Regions from separate parts of the Synechococcus sp. UW69 genome, predicted to be linked through region 2. Evidence: predicted binding sites of a transcription regulator. Region 2 holds the regulator's gene; each other region holds the start of a gene.
What was found. Region 2 encodes NtcA, which controls nitrogen genes in cyanobacteria. Its sites were predicted from a motif close to GTANCNNNNGNTAC; they were not measured.
Positions count from the first base shown of each region.

Region 1: a site for NtcA is predicted at 2,145-2,158, ahead of glnA (type I glutamate--ammonia ligase). Genes of this name have one in related genera too.
Region 3: a site for NtcA is predicted at 3,064-3,077, ahead of DXY29_RS08775 (circularly permuted type 2 ATP-grasp protein). Genes of this name have one in related genera too.
Region 4: a site for NtcA is predicted at 3,387-3,400, ahead of DXY29_RS00365 (DUF4278 domain-containing protein). Genes of this name have one in related genera too.

Region 1 is NZ_UCNW01000008.1:158,578-163,462, forward strand. Features, by position in the region: gene DXY29_RS04480 (nucleoside deaminase) at 1-228, shown strand, start outside; gene DXY29_RS04485 (alanine--glyoxylate aminotransferase family protein) at 200-1,396, opposite strand; gene DXY29_RS04490 (allophycocyanin subunit beta) at 1,493-2,017, opposite strand; gene glnA (type I glutamate--ammonia ligase) at 2,224-3,645, shown strand; gene DXY29_RS04500 (class I SAM-dependent methyltransferase) at 3,761-4,834, shown strand.
Region 2 is NZ_UCNW01000009.1:599,921-604,805, reverse strand. Features, by position in the region: gene dcd (dCTP deaminase) at 8-601, opposite strand; gene DXY29_RS10615 (cob(I)yrinic acid a,c-diamide adenosyltransferase) at 601-1,200, opposite strand; gene rph (ribonuclease PH) at 1,345-2,088, shown strand; gene ntcA (global nitrogen regulator NtcA) at 2,147-2,863, shown strand; gene DXY29_RS10600 (DUF3084 domain-containing protein) at 2,891-4,042, shown strand; gene DXY29_RS10595 (resolvase) at 4,039-4,479, shown strand; gene DXY29_RS10590 (DUF3146 family protein) at 4,463-4,720, opposite strand; gene pth (aminoacyl-tRNA hydrolase) at 4,720-4,885, opposite strand, start outside.
Region 3 is NZ_UCNW01000009.1:225,615-230,499, reverse strand. Features, by position in the region: gene DXY29_RS08785 (transglutaminase family protein) at 1-515, opposite strand, end outside; gene DXY29_RS08780 (alpha-E domain-containing protein) at 488-1,483, opposite strand; gene DXY29_RS08775 (circularly permuted type 2 ATP-grasp protein) at 1,477-2,952, opposite strand; gene DXY29_RS08770 (sodium:solute symporter family protein) at 3,268-4,698, shown strand; gene DXY29_RS13865 (hypothetical protein) at 4,716-4,844, shown strand.
Region 4 is NZ_UCNW01000002.1:43,572-48,456, forward strand. Features, by position in the region: gene DXY29_RS00340 (serine hydrolase) at 1-1,054, opposite strand, end outside; gene DXY29_RS00345 (hypothetical protein) at 1,118-1,360, opposite strand; gene DXY29_RS00350 (uridine kinase) at 1,477-2,121, shown strand; gene DXY29_RS00360 (hypothetical protein) at 2,423-2,650, opposite strand; gene DXY29_RS00365 (DUF4278 domain-containing protein) at 3,141-3,308, opposite strand; gene DXY29_RS00370 (hypothetical protein) at 3,692-3,994, opposite strand; gene DXY29_RS00375 (DUF1651 domain-containing protein) at 4,322-4,570, opposite strand; gene DXY29_RS00380 (hypothetical protein) at 4,836-4,885, opposite strand, start outside.

The sequences.
Region 1 (4,885 bases), on a different contig from region 2:
ACCCTCGAGCCCTGCCCCATGTGTGCGGGAGCCTTGGTGCAGGCCCGAATGGGAGCAGTGGTGTATGCCGCATCGGACCCTAAACGCGGTGGTTTGGGGGGCAGCCTTGACCTCTCCACCCATGCCAGTGCGCACCATCACATGGAGGTGGTGCGCGGTGTGCGCGAGGCTGAGGCGAGAGGGCTGCTGGAGCGCTGGTTCAGGCAGCGGCGGCTTCAGAACCGCTAAAGCGAGGTAGCTCTGTCTCAAACAGGTTGAGGAGACGGTTCACATTTTCTGGGTTGGAGTTGTACCCCATCAGCCCGATTCGCCAGATTTTTCCAGCAAGCGTGCCGAGACCACCGCCCACCTCGATCCCGTGGTTGTTCAGCAGGTGCTGACTGAAGGCCTTTCCATCCACACCTTCAGGGATGCGAACAGTGGTGAGCGTCGGCAGTCGACGGTCGGCCGGAACATGCATAGAAAGCCCGAGACTTTCGAGGCCGCTCCACAGCAATTCCGCATTGCTGCGGTGTCGAGCCCAGGCCTGATCTAGACCTTCTTCGGCCAACAGACGTAAGGCTTCGCGCATGCCGAAATTCATGTTGACCGGCGCCGTGTGGTGGTAGACGCGATCACTGCCCCAGTACTGATTAAGCAGGGACACATCGAGGTACCAATTGGGAACCTTGCCCTGACGGGCAGACATCTTGGCCTCGGCGCGAGGGCCCATCGTGAAGGGTCCAAGGCCCGGAGGGCAGCTCAATCCCTTCTGGCTGCAGCTGTAAGCGAGATCAACCTTCCACTCATCGATGTAAAGCGGAACTCCCCCCAAGGACGTGACGGTATCGAGCAGCAGCAAGCAGTCGTGCTTGCGGCAGAGATCGCCAATGCCGTCCATGGGTTGGCAGACACCCGTGGAGGTTTCGGCATGAACCATCGCCAAGATCGCAGGCTTGTGCTCGATCAGGGCCGCTTCGAGTTCATCGAGAGAAAACCACTCTCCCCAAGGCTTCTCAATGGTTTTGACATCAGCGCGGTAACGCCCCGCCATATCTGCCAGACGGAGGCCGAAATATCCCTTCACCGCAACAAGAACGGTGTCTCCAGGTTCCACGGTGTTGGCCAGGGTTGCCTCCATGGCGGCACTCCCGGTACCACTCATCGGAAGCGTGAGGCGGTTGTCCGTCTGCCAGGCGTAGCGCAGAAGTTCCTGCACCTCACCCATCAGCTCGACGTAAAGAGGATCAAGGTGACCGATGGGAGTTCGCGACAGCGCCTTCAGAACCGTCGGGTGCGCGTTCGAGGGGCCTGGTCCCAGAAGCAGTCGATCTGGAGTGCTGATCGGTGCAAAAGCTTTGCGATGACGATCGTCAACAGGAAGAAGAGAGTTGGTCGTCGCCAAAGCCCTGATCATTGGTTCGTGATGGTGAGCCTACGCAGTCATGCCCCTCAGAAGAGATGAGAGCTGCACGATTGCAATCTGTTCAAATCTTGCGCTGAACTTTTGCGTTCAACGTTGGCGAACATTGGTTTCAGCAAGGCCTTTGGCCAGGTGATCGAACGGCTGCAGAACAGTGGCGAGCTGCTCGGATGCCGCACCATTGGCCAGAAGCATCTCGGCCACGACTTCCCCGAGCAAAACAATGCTGCGAACAGTGGGGCCAGTAGGAACGCCAAGGCTCTTGTAGGTGTCGTCCAGCCCGTTGAGAACACGCTCATTGAGAATCGTGCTATCGCCGGCAACCAGGGCATAGCTGGCGTAGCGCAGGAAGTAATCCATGTCCCGCAGACAGGCAGCGAGCCGACGGGTCGTGTAGGCGTTTCCGCCAGGGAGGAGCAGGTCGGGCTCATCTCGGAACAGCCGCTGGCTGGCCTCACGCACAATTTCGGCGGCGGAACCGTTGATCAGCTCAACAGCCTGAATCCGCAGCGTGGATTCATCCAGATACGCATTGATGCTGTCGATCGCTGGACGATCGAAATAACGACCCAGTTGGTCGTAGCGACCGATCAGACCGCTGATTGCATCGCGCATTTCCCTGAATCTCCAGAGGATCCCCCGCGGACGCTAACACCGTTGAAGCGGGCAAATCCTTTGGCAGGCCTGCATTTCGGCCAAGTTGACAGAAACGGTTACGCAGTTGACTCCAGGCAGCTGGAACGTACCTCTTGATACAAAATGGTGACTTGTGGCTCTATACGGTCACATCACTGCACAATTCAGTCGAGCAGTCCTTTCTTATGTCGAAATCCCCCCAGGACGTCCTGCGCCAGATCAAGGACGAAGGCATCGAACTGATCGACCTCAAATTCACCGATCTGCACGGCAAGTGGCAGCACCTAACGGTCTGTACCGATCTGCTGGAGGAAGAATCCTTCACTGAAGGCCTGGCTTTTGACGGTTCATCCATCCGTGGATGGAAGGGCATCCAGGCCTCCGACATGGCCATGGTTCCCGACGCCAACACGGCCTGGGTTGATCCGTTCTATCGGCACAAAACCCTGAGCATGATCTGCTCGATTCAGGAGCCGCGCACCGGTCAGCCCTATGAGCGCTGTCCCCGCGCCCTGGCCCAGCGTGCTTTGAATCACCTCGCCAGCACGGGGCTGGCCGACATGGCCTTCTTCGGTCCTGAGCCTGAATTCTTCCTCTTCGACGACGTCCGCTACAACTCGGCCGAAGGTGGCTCCTTCTACAGCGTCGACACGATCGAGGCGGGTTGGAACACGGGTCGCATCGAGGAAGGCGGCAACCTCGCCTACAAAATTCAGGTGAAAGAGGGCTACTTCCCCGTTGCTCCAAACGACACAGCCCAGGACATCCGCTCCGAGATGCTTTTGCTGATGGGGCAACTGGGTATCCCCACCGAGAAGCACCACCACGAAGTTGCCGGTGCAGGCCAGCACGAGCTCGGCATGAAATTCGCTGAGCTCATCCAGGCAGCCGACAACGTCATGACGTACAAGTACGTCGTGCGCAACGTGGCCAAGAAGTACGGCAAGACAGCCACCTTCATGCCCAAGCCGGTGTTCAACGACAACGGCACAGGCATGCATGTGCACCAGAGCCTCTGGAAAGGTGGTCAGCCACTGTTCTTCGGCGAAGGCACCTACGCGAACCTGTCGCAGACCGCCCGCTGGTACATCGGCGGCATCCTCAAGCACGCTCCTGCCTTCCTGGCCTTCACCAACCCCACCACCAACAGCTACAAGCGTCTGGTGCCCGGCTTCGAAGCTCCAGTGAACCTGGTGTACTCGGAGGGCAACCGTTCCGCCGCTGTGCGGATTCCTCTCACCGGCCCAAGCCCCAAGGCCAAGCGCCTCGAATTCCGTTCCGGTGATGCCCTGGCCAATCCATATCTGGCCTTCAGCGCCATGATGATGGCTGGCCTGGATGGCATCAAGAACCAGATCGATCCCGGCGACGGCGAAGACCGCGATTTGTTCGAGCTTCCGGCTGAAGAGCTTTCGAAGATCGCAACGGTCCCGGCTTCCCTCAATGGTGCCTTGGAAGCTCTGAATGCCGATCGTGCCTTCCTCACCGCTGGCGGAGTGTTCAGCGACGACTTCATCGACAACTGGATTGACCTCAAATACGAAGAGGTTCAGCAGCTGCGTCAGCGTCCTCACCCCCACGAATTCACCATGTACTACGACGCCTGATCCGCACTCGTTGAGACCCACGACCCGCCTCGCAGGAGGCGGGTTTTTTTGTGGACTGCTTGGCACGCGGTTGCGCGTCACATCCGCTGGAATGGGTCTGTTGTCTGAATCCGCGATGGCGTCAACGCCCCTGAGCAAGCTTGCGTACCAAACGCTTCAGCAAGGCAAAAGCATCGCGGGCCTGGCTCACAAAGAGCTGAGCACCAAGCTGATGGAATGGGTGGCTCCCGATGCCGTTCCCAAAACTGAAGCAGTCTCCGCCGAGGTACTCGGAGCACTTCGCCTGGATATGGACAAACTCCAGGAACAGGATTGGCAGGAGGCTCAACAGGGGATCTATCCGGAGCAACTGCTCTTCGATGCGCCCTGGCTCGACTGGGTCAGCCGTTATCCACAGGTGTGGATGGATCTCCCCTCCACCTGGGATCGACGCCGTGAGCGCAACGTTCGCGATCTGCCACGGGACACGGAAACAGCGCTTTACCCCGACTACTACCTTCAAAATTTTCACCATCAAACCGATGGATATCTGAGTGATCACTCCGCCGGTCTCTACGACTTACAGGTTGAGATCCTGTTCAACGGCACAGCCGATGCCATGCGTCGACGGGTCCTGGCTCCACTCAAACGCGGCTTGAAGCATTTCGCTGACCGGGCTCCGGGCTCCCTGAAGATCCTTGATGTGGCCACCGACACCGGTCGGACGCTGCACCAAATCCGAGCTGCTGTTCCTCACGCGCAACTCATCGGGACCGATCTCTCCGAGTCGTACCTCCGTCAGGCCAATCGCTGGTTGAATGCCGGGGATGCCTCGCTGGTTCAGCTGATCCGTGCCAATGGGGAATCACTCCCCTTGGCTGATGGCTCGGTTCAAGCCGTGACCTGTGTATTCCTGCTGCATGAACTGCCAGCAGAAGCCCGCCAAAACGTTCTCAACGAGGCTTGGAGGGTGCTCGAGCCCGGCGGTGTTTTGGTTCTTGCCGACTCTGTGCAGATGGCAGATTCAGCCAAATTTGCCGCAGTGATGGAGAACTTCCGGCGTGTCTTCCATGAGCCTTACTACCGGGATTACATCGGTGATGACATCGACAAACGCTTAACAGCTGCAGGCTTCGAGGGAATCACAGCTGAATCCCACTTCATGACGCGGGTCTGGTCAGCACGCAAACCCACCAATGAAGAGACCTGATAAGCGGATTCCCTGACAGCGTCCCTTGCACGAACGCTTGCGAGCCATAGG
Region 2 (4,885 bases):
GGGAGATCTAAACCTTGGCGAGCGTCACACGTTCGGGCTGGTGCTGGTATTTGCCCTGCCGATCGCTGTAGGTGGTCGCACAGGGATCACCCTCAAAAAACAACAGCTGACAAATGCCTTCATCGGCATAGATCCGGCAGTCAGCACCGGAGCTGTTGCTGAATTCAAGGGTGAGGTGACCCTCCCAGCTGGCTTCCGCTGGGGTGGTGTTCACAATGATTCCAAGGCGGGCATAAGTACTCTTACCCAAACAGATCACAGTGATGTTGGGAGGAACTCGAAGCTTTTCAAGCGCCACGCCAAGGCCATAGGAGTGGGCCGGAAGAATGAAATATCGACCGTCCTCATCTTCATGGAGAGGAGTTGGCTCGAGATTGGCCGGATTGAACCGCTTGGGATTCATCACCGTGCCGGGAACGTGCCGGAAGATCAAAAATTCCTGAGGAGACAGGCGTAGGTCGTAGCCGTAGGAGGAGCAACCAAAGCTCAGCACCGGACGCAGCTTCTGCTCCGGATCCAGATGACGGACGAGGCCGCTCTGGAATGGCTCGATCATTCCCTGCCCAGCCTGTTCAGTGATCCAGCGATCGCACTTGAGCATCAGAAACCTCGGCGCAACTCCGTGACTTGATCTGCCATCTCCACCACGCCAGCGGGGATCGCAGGTCCTGTGATGATCACATCCATCGAGGCGGGCCGCTGCTCGAGAGCTGAAATCACGTCCGATTCATTGAGGTAACCGAAGGCCACAGCCAGGCCGATTTCATCCAGAACCAACTGGTCGAGATCCCCCTGAATCAAATGCTGACGGCAGATGGACCAAACGGCAGCCACCGCCTCCGCACCGCCGGGGTGATTCGGAGAGGAGAGGCAGAGAGGCACCTCAGGACGCAGCCAAACCAGGCCTCCACAAAGTTGGACGCGACCTGCGGGCCCCTGCTGCACGCCCCCTTTGAGGAACTGACTGATCAGAACACGACTGCCCAGGCCAGCGGAACGCATCGCCTGACTGAGAACACTGGCGAAACTGCCGCGATAGGGCGCTGTGTGCACCTGGAGCTGCCCTTCGGGCGCCACCAGATATAGGGGTGGAGGATCTGCAACAGGTGGCAGGGGCCTGAGTCCTGCCCGTTGCAAAGCCTGCTGATCCCGATCCAGAGAGTTCTGGAACGCTTGGGGGTCGGCAAGGCTTGTGGTCATCACGGCAACATCCGTCCGGGCAATCCCGGCAAGACCTTGAATGTAGCGGCGAGATGACATTCCACAAGTGCATTGACACCACCCATGGTGTTTGGACGGGCGAGAACCAACCGGCTGCGAGGCTTGAAGAACTGCACACCACCGATGAGCCAAACCGCTGGAAGCCGAACCGATGGCCGTCGCCCTGAGCAATTACGGCCGTTCTCGGTGACCTGGAATCCCATGGGTTTTGCCTTGAGCTCCCTTGTGGTTCACACCGGCCGAACCGCTGTTCTGTGCAGCGTCTGCCTGGAGGACAAGGTTCCCCGCTGGCGGAAGGGGGAAGGGTTGGGATGGGTCAGCGCCGAATACCGGCTGCTGCCGGGATCCACGCCGCAGAGGCAATCACGGGAGCTCATGAAATTGTCGGGCCGCACGCAGGAGATTCAACGGTTGATCGGCCGAAGCCTTCGCGCTGTGATCGACATGAAGCGTCTGGGCGAGCGCACCTTGCTGATCGACTGCGATGTGATCCAAGCCGACGCCGGAACACGGACTGCATCCATCACGGGAGCTTGGCTCGGCCTTGAGCAAGCCTGCCTTTCACTCGTGGAAAAGGGGATTCTGGAGCAATCGCCACTGATCGACCAGGTAGCGGCCGTGTCCGTCGGCCTAGTGGGTGGCCAGGCCTTGCTGGATCTGGACTACAGCGAAGACAGCAGAGCTGAGGTGGACCTGAATGTTGTGCAGGCTGGCGATGGTCGCCTGTTGGAGATCCAGGGAACTGCGGAGGGAGCGCCCTTCAGCCGCAGCCAGCTCAATGAATTACTGGATCTGGCTGAGCCTGGATTGACATCCCTGATGCAGGCGCAACGCCAAGCGATGAACGAGCACAGCAGAGTTACGTAATAACCGCTACACGGCGGCCACCGTTGGCTCCGTAGCTTCGCCTCACCAGGGGGTTGTCATGACCAGTAGCCGAGGTTTCAGCCGATACGCCCCGCAGATGGTGGCTCCAACCCCCAGCACAGAACCGGCCAACCGCTCCCTCCTGGAAATCATCCGGGATCTGGACGGCGCCAGCAGTGAACTGGTGGACCGCAACAAGACCATCTTTTTCCCTGGAGATCCTGCTGAACGTGTCTATCTGATCCGCCGCGGAGCGGTCCGTCTCTCCCGCGTCTACGAGTCAGGGGAAGAGATCACAGTGGCCTTGCTCCGCGAGAACAGCCTCTTTGGGGTGCTGTCGTTGCTGACCGGTCAACGGTCTGATCGCTTCTACCACGCCGTAGCCTTCACCAGAGTCGAGATGGTGACGGCGCCTGCGACATCCGTGAAGGCGGCGATCGAAGCGGATACCAGCGTTGGCCTGCGCTTGCTGCAGGGCCTTTCCAGTCGGATTCTTCAGACCGAAACGATGATCGAAACGCTGACCCACAGGGACATGTCATCCCGACTGGTGAGCTTTCTGTTGGTGCTGTGCAGGGATTTCGGCGTAGCGGATGAACTGGGAATCACCATCGACCTGCGCCTGTCCCATCAGGCCATCGCCGAAGCGATTGGCTCAACGCGCGTGACAATCACGCGTCTGCTGGGAGACTTGCGTCAATCCGGTCTGGTTCAGATTGACCGCAAAAAAATCACCGTTCTGGATCCAATCGCTCTGGCCAAACGATTCAGCTAGGCAGCACGTCAACCCACAGGTGCGGCCATGAGTGGCTGGGCACTGATCCTGGTTCTGCTGGTGCTCGGGGGCGTTCTGTCGACCCTGGGTGACCGGCTGGGAAGTCGTGTCGGCAAGGCCCGCCTGAGTCTGTTCAAGATGCGCCCGCGACGGACCGCCGTTCTGATTACGGTGCTGACCGGCAGCCTGATCAGCGCACTGTCGCTCGGCCTGCTGCTGCTGGTGAGCCGCCAGCTGCGGGTGGGCCTGTTTGAACTGGATGCTCTGCAAGACCGGCTCCAGGACAGCCGGCGGCAGCTCGATGCAGCCGAACGGGAACGGGAAGAGACCCGAACAGAAGCCAACCGGATCGCCGCTGAACTCAAGCAGTCACAGCAACGGGCTGACACCCTGCGCCGTGAACTGGCTCCCCTGCAGAACGAACGCGCCCAACTCGAAGCAGAACGTGAGCGTCTGAGCCGGGACATCGCCTCCCGCGATGCCGACATCCAGCGCACGGAGGCCGAATTGAAAAGCGTGCGGAGCCGAATCCGAGCTGGCGAGCAGGAACTCAAGGAACTCGAATTCAACCTGGTCGCCCTGAGGCGTGGATCGGTGGTGATCAGTAGCGGACAAACCTTGGCGAGAGCAACGGTTCGTCTCGATGCTCCTGATCAAGCGAAACAGGCTGTCGACAGGCTGCTTCAAGAGGCCAATGCCAACGCCTACGGCAAGGTGAGGCCGGGTGAAGCACCCGAACGACAGTTGATCCGCGTTCCCCGCAGCGACGTGGAACGCTTGCAGAACATCATCCGCAAGCCGGACACCTGGGTGATCTCGCTGCGCTCCGCCACCAATGTGCTGCGTGGTGAAACGGCGGTGTACGCCTTCCCCGAAGTGCGTCCCAACCGCCCGGTGGCGCAAAGCGGTGACGTGCTAGCGACCACCACACTGCGAACGGATGAACGCACACCGGAGGGCATTCGAACGCGGCTGAACCTTCTCTTGGCCTCGGCCTATGCCGAGGTGCAACGGCGAGGATCCCTGACGGAAGGACTGCAATTCGATGGATCAGCACTCTCCCAACTGGCCCAGGCATTGATGGAGGGACCCAGCAAAAGCGTGGTCTTGAAGGTGATTGCCGCAGGGATTAGCTACAGCTCCGATGCTGTAGTCGTCACGGTTGAGGCATCCCCATGAAACGGGTGGCCGTGCTCGACCCAGGCCGCTGCAAATGTGGCCTTGTGCTGGCCGATCTTCAGCATGGTCTTGTCAGCGAGGGCCATGTTCTGACCCCAGAGGCCGTGGAACCCTGGCTCGAGCAGTGGAATCAAGACCAAGCTCTAGATCGCATCCTGATTGGCGACGGAACAGGAAGCCAAGCGTGGATCAAGCGGCTGGAAGGCCTGGGCAGCCTCACCGTGATTCCGGAGCAGGGGACCACCCTGCGGGCAAGACAGCGTTACTGGACGCTGTGGCCGGCTCGGGGTTGGCGCCGAGTTCTACCGAAAGGGCTGCGCATTCCACCGGTGGACCTGGATGCTGTTGCCGCCTTAGTCATGCTGGAAGAGCACCTGGGGTGCCACCTGCAATGGCCAGAGCCTGCACCCACATTCGTGCTCAAAACCTGGCCCTGACCATGAAGGTGTAGTCACCTCCTGGTTCGAGCTTGTAATCAGAACGCACCAGGAACCGCCGCAAGGCATCCTCGATCAGGGCACGTCCTAAGGACGGCTCCACCATCAGCTCGCCGCGGTCAAACGCCCAGGAAAACTGCCACTCAAAGCCTCCGGCAGAGACCTCACCCTCAACACGTTTCGCCTGAAAACATTGGCGAAGCACCCGTAGATGGGCTGTTGTCGCCGGAAGAGCCGGCATCAGTCTTCGGACTCCAGGTCGTAGCGAAACCCGTTGATCCAGGTCCCGGCGCGCTCAAAGCTCTGACGTTGAAGACGATGAATCCCTTCCAGGACAGCGTCCAGGACAGCCCCCACACAGGGCTGCTCCAGCTTGCTGAAGGGTCCAAGCACGTGAGAAACCGTT
Region 3 (4,885 bases), 370 kb from region 2:
CCCGCTGGCCAGGCCGGCCCCACATGGCGTTGGGTGTATTTCACGCGCTCTTGAATCAGGTCAATCAGTTGCCTCAGAAAGGCCAGGGTCTGCTGGTTGCTGCCCATTAGGGCTTCCTGGGTGAGGTCGATGGCTGCGGGTTCATGCTGGCCATTCGGCAACCAGCCTTCTAAGGCTCCCTGCAGATCGCTGTTGAGTTGTCCTTGCGGGTAAGGCAAGGGTGGTTCGAGTCCGTTGAAGCAGCTCTGCAGCGGTGGTGCTGGCCGGGTCTCCACCAGGCTGCGGGCTTCAAAGATCAGTTCATCGGTGCTGCCGAGAAAGCGGAGCCGTTGGATTTCGTCGCCGCTGGCGGCCACCAGTTCCCGACGTTGCTCCGGTTCCGGCAGCACGCTGAGTTGATGCTCCAGAAGGGTCTGGAACCCTTGTCCCCGGGGTCTCAGACAGAGGCGATGCTCCCCCAAATGCACCGGGGCGTCATACCGATACGTCAGGCGGTGAACGATGAGAGCGCGCATGCGGGATCGGTGGGGGTGGAACGGAGGTCAGCGCTGGTGAAGTAGCGGGTCTGGATCAGGTTGTGGAGTTGGTTGAGGTCCTGCTGAAGCCGGTCAATCGCTTGATGCAGACCGGATTCGATCAGGTTGTCGATCCGCACGTAGCTCCAGCGGGCCAGGAGCTGGCCGCGTAAGCAGTCGAGATCATCCGGCGTGTCTTGGCTCGGGTGCTGCTGGATCTGTTGCAAGGTGTCGCTGATGCCCTGGAGGCAGTAGCGCACCGACCGAGGAAAAAATGGATCCAGCAGCAAAAAGCGGGCCACCGATGCGGGGCTGATCGCTTGTTGGACGCTTTGGCGGTACATCTGATACGCGCCCGCTGTGCGCAGCAGGGTGATCCACTGCAGTTCATCCAGCACCCCGCCGACCTCCTCGGTGGACGGCAGCAGCAGGAAGTATTTGACGTCGAGGATGCGGGAGGTTTTGTCAGCGCGTTCGATCAGACGTCCCAGCTGGCTGAACAGCCAGCTCAGATCGCGGCTCAGTGTGGTGTCGGTGATCCCGTACACAAGCTGGCAGCCGCGGCGGATGATCTGCAGTTGCTCCTGCACGGGTTCCCGCCAGATGTCTTCGTCGTCTTGCAGGCTCCAATGCAGATCATTGATCTGCTCCCACATTTCCGTGGTGATCACATCCCTGATCTGCCTTGCATTTTCCCGAGCCATCGCAATGCAGCTCACGATGCTGTTGGGATTGCTGCGGTCCAGCAGTAGGAAGCGCACCACTTGTTTGGGAGTGGCATCGGGATAGGCCGCGTCGAAGCGGTTCCGATCCCCTGTCACCTCCACCAACGGCAACCATGGTTCTGCGCTCCCCGGAGGGCAGTCCAGCGCCATCGCTTCACTCACTTCCAGAAAACGTGAGACGTTTTCGGCGCGTTCCAGATAGCGGTTGATCCAGTAGAGCGAATCGGCAACGCGACTCAACACGGCACAGCCTCCTTTGGTTGCGGTGCCGACATCCGCTGGTCGTCGACGATCCAGGTGTCCTTACAGCCGCCCCCTTGGGATGAATTCACCACCAGTGAGCCCCGCTTGAGGGCCACCCGCGTCAGCCCCCCTGGGCTCACCCAGCTGTTTGAGCCGCGCAGCACATAGGGGCGCAGATCCACGTGGCAGGGATACAGCTCACCATCACTGAGGGATGGCACGGTGGAGAGCTGCAGTGTGGGCTGCGCGATGAAGTTGCGGGGATTCGCACGGATCTTGGTGTCGAAGTCAGCCAGTTCCGATCGGCTGGCCTGGGGGCCGATCAGCATTCCGTAGCCCCCGGCTTCCGCCACCGATTTCACCACCAGTTGCTCGAGGTGGTCGAGCACATAGCGCTGATCGTCGGGCCGGGCACAGAGATAGGTGGGAACGTTCTCGATGATCGGCTCCTCATCGAGGTAGTAGCGGATCATTGCCGGCACATGGGCGTAGATCAGCTTGTCGTCGGCGACGCCGGTGCCGGGGGCATTGGCGATGGCGACCCGTCCTTGCCTAAGCACGTTGATCAGGCCCGGCACCCCCAGCATCGAGTCCTGCCGGAACACGGTGGGATCGAGAAAATCGTCGTCGATACGGCGGTAGATCACATCCACGGGCTTGAGCCCGTTGGTGCTGCGCATCCACACCCGGCCGTCTTCGCAGACCAGGTCCCGTCCCTCAACCAGTGCAATGCCCATCTGCTGGGCCAGATAGCTGTGCTCGAAATAGGCGCTGTTGAACACCCCGGGCGTCAGGATTGCCACGCGAGGGCTTTCACTCCAGGGCGCCAGGTCCTGAAGGGTGCGCAGCAGATGGGAGGGATAGGCGTCGATCGGTTGAACGGCACGGCCCTCGAACAGGCCAGGGAACAACCGTTTCATCACCCGACGATTCTCGAGGAAGTAGGCCACCCCTGACGGGCAGCGCAGGTTGTCTTCCAGGACACGCCAGGTGCCATTGCCGTCGCGGATCAGGTCGAGTCCGGAGATGTGGCACCAGCGGTTGAGGGGCAGGCTGATGCCCTGCATCTGAGGTCGCCAGCCGGAGGAACTTTCCACGTCTTCCCGCGGGATCACACCGTCGTTGAGGATCTGCTGGTGGCCGTAGATGTCGGCGAGGAAGCAGTCGATGGCTTCCAGGCGTTGCAGCAGTCCCCGCTCCAGGTTGATCCAGTCGCTGCGGCCGATCAGTCGGGGCAAGGGATCGAAAGGAAGAATCCGTTCACTGCCCTTGAGGCCGGAATCGTTCAGGCGGAACGTGGCACCGAGGCGACGCAGCAGCTGGCTGGCGGAGGCATGACTGCGGTTGAGCTCGGGCAATCCCATCTGCCCCAGCGATGCAAGCAGGGTGGCCAGATCGTCGCGAGGCCTCGCCGTGTCACTGCAGAAATATTCGTCGAAGCCGACCGTGGGTTTGTAGTCGGTGAACATTCCGATGGTCTGGGCACATTTCATCCAAGGCGTCGCCCCAACCCCCTCGGGTTGTAGTTGCTACACATTCCGCAATTTCAGGTGACAGGGCGCTGATCGCTTGATGTTTGCGTATCCGAAGGCACCTGAATCGAGGGCGAAGGGCCAGGCGGGGAAGACTCTTTTGCTTATCTGTTTCTGGAGTTCAAAGGGTCTTCGCTTTGGATGAATTGCTCTGGGCGCGACTGATCTTTGCCCTCGGTGCCGTTGTTACTGCGGCGACTGTGGTGATGATTCTGCGCGGACATCTTTATTGGAACCGCAGGGGGTCGACGGATGTCCGCTGACTCGGTTCCCTTCCTCCAGCCCGGGATTGCCTGGGCGCTGGTGGTGTTGTTCTCCGTTCTCTGGGTTGCCCTCGGGATTGCCTGGGGTCGGCGTGGTCAAGGCAATGCCGATGACTACATGCTGGCGGGGCGCAACATTGGGCTGGCCCTGAGCACGGCCACGTTGATGGCTTCCTGGGTCACCGGCAACACCACGTTGCTTGCCCCTGAATTCGGCTACAAGACCGGGCTTTGGGGCATGTTCAGCTATGCCCTGGCAGGGCTTGGACTGATCCTGTTTGCCCCCCTGGCTTCGCGGATCAAGCAGTTGATGCCCAACGGGCGCACCAGCGGCGATTTCATTCGGTTGCGTTACGGGCGCCTGGCGTGGTGGGTGTTCATGGTGATCACCGCTATTTACACCCTGGGTTTTCTGATGACCCAGGCGATGGGTGCCGGACTGCTGCTGCAGGCCCTTTCAGGCTTCGATTACCACGTGGGGATGGTGGTGGTCATTGGTGTCGCCACGATTTACACCCTGTTCGGGGGGATGCGGGCCGTGATCGGCACCGATTTCATCCAGTCGCTCTTGATCATGGTGTTGTTGGCGGTGGTGGCGGTGCTCGCTTTCCGGCAATTCCCGATGCCCGAGGTGCATGCATCGTTGCTTGCCCGGCATCCCGATCGGCTTGATCTGCTGTTGCCTGCTGGTTTGTTGATCGCGTGGAATTCCGCCCTCTTCTCGATGGGCGAGGTGTTTCACAACAACATCTGGTGGTCTCGGGTTTTCGCGAGCCGTCGCTCGGTGGTGATGACCTCCTTTGTGTTGGGGGGGGTCGCCTGGATGAGCGTGCCGATGGTGACGGGCTCCATCGGGCTGGTGGCATTGGCGCGTGAGTTGCCTCTCGAGCAGGTGAACATGGTGTTCCCAGTGATGGCAGCTGATCTGCTCGGCGCCGGCGGCGCTGCTCTGGTGTTTGTGGTGGTGTTTGCGTCGCTCACCTCCACCCTGGATTCGCTGCTGGCATCCACTGCCGATCTTCTGGCGGAGGATGTGTACTTCCGGTTATTGCGGCCCCAGGCCAGTGACGTGCAGCTCAAGCAGGCTGCGCGGCTGATGGTGGTGGGGTTGGCGGTCGTCACGTTGGCGCTGTCATGGCCGCGGCTTGATTCTTTGGCGTCGGTGCTGTTCTTCACCGGTGCCCTGGTGGCCTCCACGGTCTGGCCAGTGGCCTGCGGCCTGTACTGGCGCACGGCCAACCGCAGGGCTGCCATTGCGGCCATGCTCGCCGGCAGTGTTGTTGGCCTGCTCGCCTATGTGCTGATTGCGCCCTACTGCGCCGCTGTGTTTTCGGCGGGTGTGTCAGCAATCGTGATGCTGGTCGGCAGTCGCACGTGGCCGGAACGGTTTGACTTCATTTTGTTGCAGGAGGAGGGATGATCCAAAGTCTTTTTTTGATGGCCAGCCTTGTTGGACTCTCCGGCTTTCAGTTTCTGCTGGTGGCCAGTCAGCTTGCCTTGGTGCTGTCTGTGTTCGTGTTGCTACTGATTTGGTGGGTTGAGTGGCGGAACGGTCGTGTGTGGTGACGGCTGCAGGTATTAGTAACCAGCTGAACATTTTTTCCGGA
Region 4 (4,885 bases), on a different contig from region 2:
CCCAGACCAGTGACGAGCCAACCAAGGTTCCACTGTTGTCGGTTTCGAGAACCGCCGTCGTCATGCCGAGGGGGCGGAACAACTGTTTTGAGGGAAAGCTCCAATAACGCTGATCGTCGTCGATGGCGTGTCTCAGGATCCGGCTGAGAATGTTTGTTGTTCCGGATGAATACCTCCACTTTCTGCCGGGTGTCTTTGCTAGCCGCTTGCTGGCGGCGAACTGTGCCATGTCTGCTTCCTGGGTCAGCATCCGCACCAGATCCGAGTTCAGCGCTCCCGTCGATTCCTCGAAGACCAGCCCGCTGTTCATTCTCAGCAGCTGATCCAGGGTGATGTCTTGTCGAGGGTCCTGCGGGTCGCTCCACTCGGGCACGGTCGGTGGGCGTTTGAGATCCAGATGTCCCTCTCGGATGGCCAGTCCGATCAGGGCATGGGTGATGCTTTTGCTCATCGACCAGCCGATCAGCGGCATCTCGGGAGGGATCCCGCTGGCGTAGCGCTCAGCGATCACCCATCCGTTCTGCACCACCACCACAGCTCGCGTTCGTTTTGGAGTGAGTGGATCGTCTTCGCGAAATGCGCGATTCAGAGCCTTGCTCAGCGCCTTGCTGTCGATCGCCGGTGGCTCGGGACTGGCCGTGGCAACGAGAGGCCACGGCTCACTGGTTGCGGTGGGATCCTTTGAAACAGGAGCTGCTTGGCTTGGTGGTTGGGGGATGGGCCTGCCGTTGATCCGTTGGCTGCAGCCATGTCCATCGTTTTGAACCGCTTCAGCGCGAACCAATCCGAACAGGGCACTGGCTTCAACGCGTCCACCGGCCTGGTCGATCTTGGTTTGAATCAGCCCCTTGCTGGCAGCCAGGTCTTCGCTGAGCATCCGATCTGGATCCATCCCAGCCATCAACACGCCACTACACAGCTGTTTCGCGCTGAAGCTTGTTCCGGCTCTCGCAAAGATGATCAGGTGCCGCAGGGGTGGTTCCAGGCCAGCCGCTGTGCTGAAGGCCACTGCCGCAGCGGAGATCAGCACATAGCGCCAATGGTTTTTCGTCACCCAGAACCGCCATGAAAAAAGCGGGGGATCTCCCCCGCTTCAATCATGGGTGGAAAGTTGGCATCAGTACACGTCGTAGCTGACGCCGCGGTAGCGCAGTTCGCGCCCACCGCTTGGGTGTTGCTGTGGATCGATCGGTTGGTAGGTCACGCCGCGATAGCGCAGCACCTTGGCTTTGACTCCCACTGGCGTGTGCACCCGGTCGATATGGCCCTGATGGCGAAAGGCCCTAGCCATCTGTGTTCTGGCCGTCTCGATGGCCTGATTGCGCACAGTCCGTGCCTTGATCAGTTGAAGTGTGTTCATCTCTCTCTTGCCCGGTGTCCACGCCCCCGTTGCCTGGCGTGAATCTGACTGCGGCCTGCCGAAGAGGCTCAACGTGAATTCACTATAGGCCCATTCTGTAACAACGGCTACCGTTCTTGCTGTTGCTTCATTGGATTCGTTGCCAGCATGGGGATGGATTTGGACTTCGTTTGTCCGGAGCAGTTCCCCTGTTTTGCATTTGCGGTCCATCCGCGGCTGGTAAGACAACCTTTGCTGAACATCTGGCGGAGCAGCTGCGATCTAAGGGGCGTCATCCACTTCTGATCGCCTGCGATGACTACTACCGCAGTGGCTGGTCCCCCGTCTCTCGCTATGGGTTCGACACGGTTGATGCCATCGATGCTGATCAGCTTCGACTGCAGGTGAGCGCTGTTCGCTATCGACAGCTTGATTCCTTGCGCAGTTATGACATGCGCGCCCGCAAGGTTGGCTCCAGGCCGTTGAACCAGCCCTACGACCTGATTCTTGTTGAAGGCTCCTACGGACCGCAACTGCTTCTGGAGTCTGTGCCGATTTCGCTTGTTGTGTACGTCGAGACCCCAGTTGTGCAGAGGCTGATCTGGCGGCTTTGGCGTGATGTACGCGTTCGCCATCGGCCAGTGATTTATGTGATTCGCCAGATGCTGCTGGAGATGCTCCCGGCTGAGCGGCGCTTCATCTATCCCTTGAAGCGCCGTGCCGACGTCATTATTCAAGGTATGAATAAGGGTTTGGAGGATGTTCTGGAGAGAATTGAATGATCGTCCTTCACCCATCAACCTGAGAGAGCACCTGATCTGCAGGGTCAATTGCAATCAACTTCTTTTTGGAAGTTGCCTGATGCAGGTGAAGGGCGGCGGCCCCCTCTCTGTTCATCTCATGCTCTGCGCAGCCCCGGTGTTTAGGGAGGATGGTTCGGGCCTGAAGTGCAATTTCACTGTTCCTGATGGGCCGGCACCCTGCATCTCTGAGCAGAAGCAAAAGATTCACTCGAATCTGACCAAACCCCATCGCCGTGGAGCATTAAGTGGTTTTGGCTTAAGGGGGAGATTTGCAGAGTGGTCACTCTGGGTTTTCTTTCTTTTTGACCAAATCCATTCCATTCACTTCGGCGACCACCTGATTGGCCCAACTCGCATGGACCACGCGATATGTGCCCAATGTTGCCATTGACTTGGTGCGAGCGTTGACAAAAGCCTTGAACTCAGTCTTAAAGCAAATTTCACGCCTCCATTGACAGTCATTGTCTTGGCGTTCGATGCAATACATGCTGAGAACCTCGTTCAGCACATACAAGCCATGCAATGTTCAAACACCGCAAATATGCGGAGTGGCTTCGGGATCGTTTCTTTGATTCCACACAGTGGCGTTTGTTAGAAGTCGGTTTTGCTTCCGGTCTCTTCAGCTCTCCGAACGTGTGACTTCACTTTCCATACCAGAAACTATAGAAGTCGCAGGGAATTTGTTGATGTCTGAATAGTGCTCGCCACGGCACTACAGATTCGGAACTTTCGCCCCATCATCGCGGAGTCAGGTCGCGAAGCGGGCCTGAAAGTCGGGTAGAGCGATGTCCGACGAGTTCTGTGATTTGACCTCAGTTTTATCTGGGGTCAAGTCCGTTCCTCTCTTAAGAAATATGGTTGTGTCTAGGAAGACGCGGGTCGGCTGATCAATCTATTTTTGTGGTCGAATCGCTCCGGTGGTGCATCACCGTCGGCCATCCAAAATTGCAAAAAGAAACCCCTGCCAAAGGCAGGGGCAAGGTCTCAGAGATTTCGAACTACTTGGTGTAAGAAACGCCTCGGTAGGTGAGAGTGGGGTGGTTGTCGTGGACGATTTCCTGCCGGCAAGTGTTGTAGTGCTCGCGGCGGTAGGTGAGTTCCACGCAGGCCTTGGGAGCAGATGCCGCTCCTGCGTAGGTGTGACCTCGATAGAGAAGTGCAGTCATGGATGTTCCTCGAAGAAATCCAAGTCCCCGTTCCGTGGCTTGGAGTGTCTGCGCCCCACAGGAGCGGGGTGAACGTTTGTAGCTGTTGCTACAGAAATTATTGGTGTCTCCTTGGCGGCTGTCAAGACCTGCTGGCAAAAAGAAACCCCCGCCATAGGCAGGGGTTCCAGCTTCAGGAGGCCTTATTTGTGAATCTGCCCTCGCGTGGGCTCTGCAGACTTGTCTCTTGAGCAACCGTCAGCATTGGCGACGTTGGCAAAAGCCGCCATGACCATCACGGCGATAACGATGGTGCCACCGATAAAAGCAAGGTTCGGGGAGCGCTTCATCTGGGGTGTGGCTTAGAGCCCGCGAACCCTATCCACCCTGTTGCCCTTATCGCTTTAAGGCCTGAGTCGGCCGATGCCATATCCAGTCAACAGGCCAACGGCTGCACCAATGGAACCAGCCGTTAGTTGCATTCTTTCTTTCGGGCTGATTCGGCCCGCAAGCACCAATGCTGCTGAGACGACGAACAGCAACAGAGCGGTGACCAGAACTGCATCCAGTGAATTACTACCCGGCTTCCCAGGTGGGCCACCACTTCTTTTGCCCGGTTTCGCAGGGGGATGTCCTCCTGGAGGGTTGGTCGCATCAAGTTCCCTCTCGATGCGGTTGATTTCCTTTTCCGGCGAGGTCGGATCCATGCGCAAATTTTGTCAGGGATCAGAAGTGGCGAAACGCTTGAGGTAACTGCTCAGCGTGCCAAAAAGAAACCCCCGCCGAAGGCAGGGGTTTCGAAACGCTTCTCGGGAGTGTGACCTTGTTTCCACCCCGTGAGGCGTTTTTCCTCACACAGCAACGATGCCAACTGGAAGCGTGTAGTGGGATCGCTAATGGACACCCTCAAGGTTGGCCACAAGTGGATCTAGGTGATATCTACTTCGAGGCTGTTGCGTTTTGGAGGAGAGGGCCTGGCACTTCCCTTTGGTGCATGTGGGGTGTGGTTGTCGCTCTGATTTGATGAGATCGAATCAGAGCTCAAACGCGTCGCCCCAGGCCGGCGATGCGAGACGTTTCCATCCCTGGGTCTGCAATGACGCCCAGAGCTGTTCTGCCTCTGCCTTCCGAAGGTGGCGGCGCTCCTTCAGCAGCGGTGGGCCCTCCGGCATCCGTCGACCTCTGTCGATGAACACCTTTGGCTCGTTGATCCATGCCTTCTGATCACGGTGGAAGCGCCAGATCCAATAGCCGTCGCTGTCGATCAACCAGCCTTCCCCCATCACCGTTATGCTAGTACGTCAGTACTAATCGTGCCGGGAAGTGGTTGTCAAGTGCTCCAATGTCTCAAGAAACATTCAAAAAGTGGGGGGAGCCCCCTGAGTTCACCCCTTCGGCGATGCATAGAACAACCACTTTGGTGAAGCACTGTTGGTGAAGCGCTGTTGGTGATCGCGGTGCGCTGAGGGAAGTTGAACGATCGCGGGCTCCAGTGCCCGAATCTCTCTTTCTTTTCTCAGCCTTCAGTTCAAGCGGTTCGTCCGTAATTCATGGGCTTGCTTCCAGGGCCAGTGCGCTGGCCATTCTTTTTTCTTCAG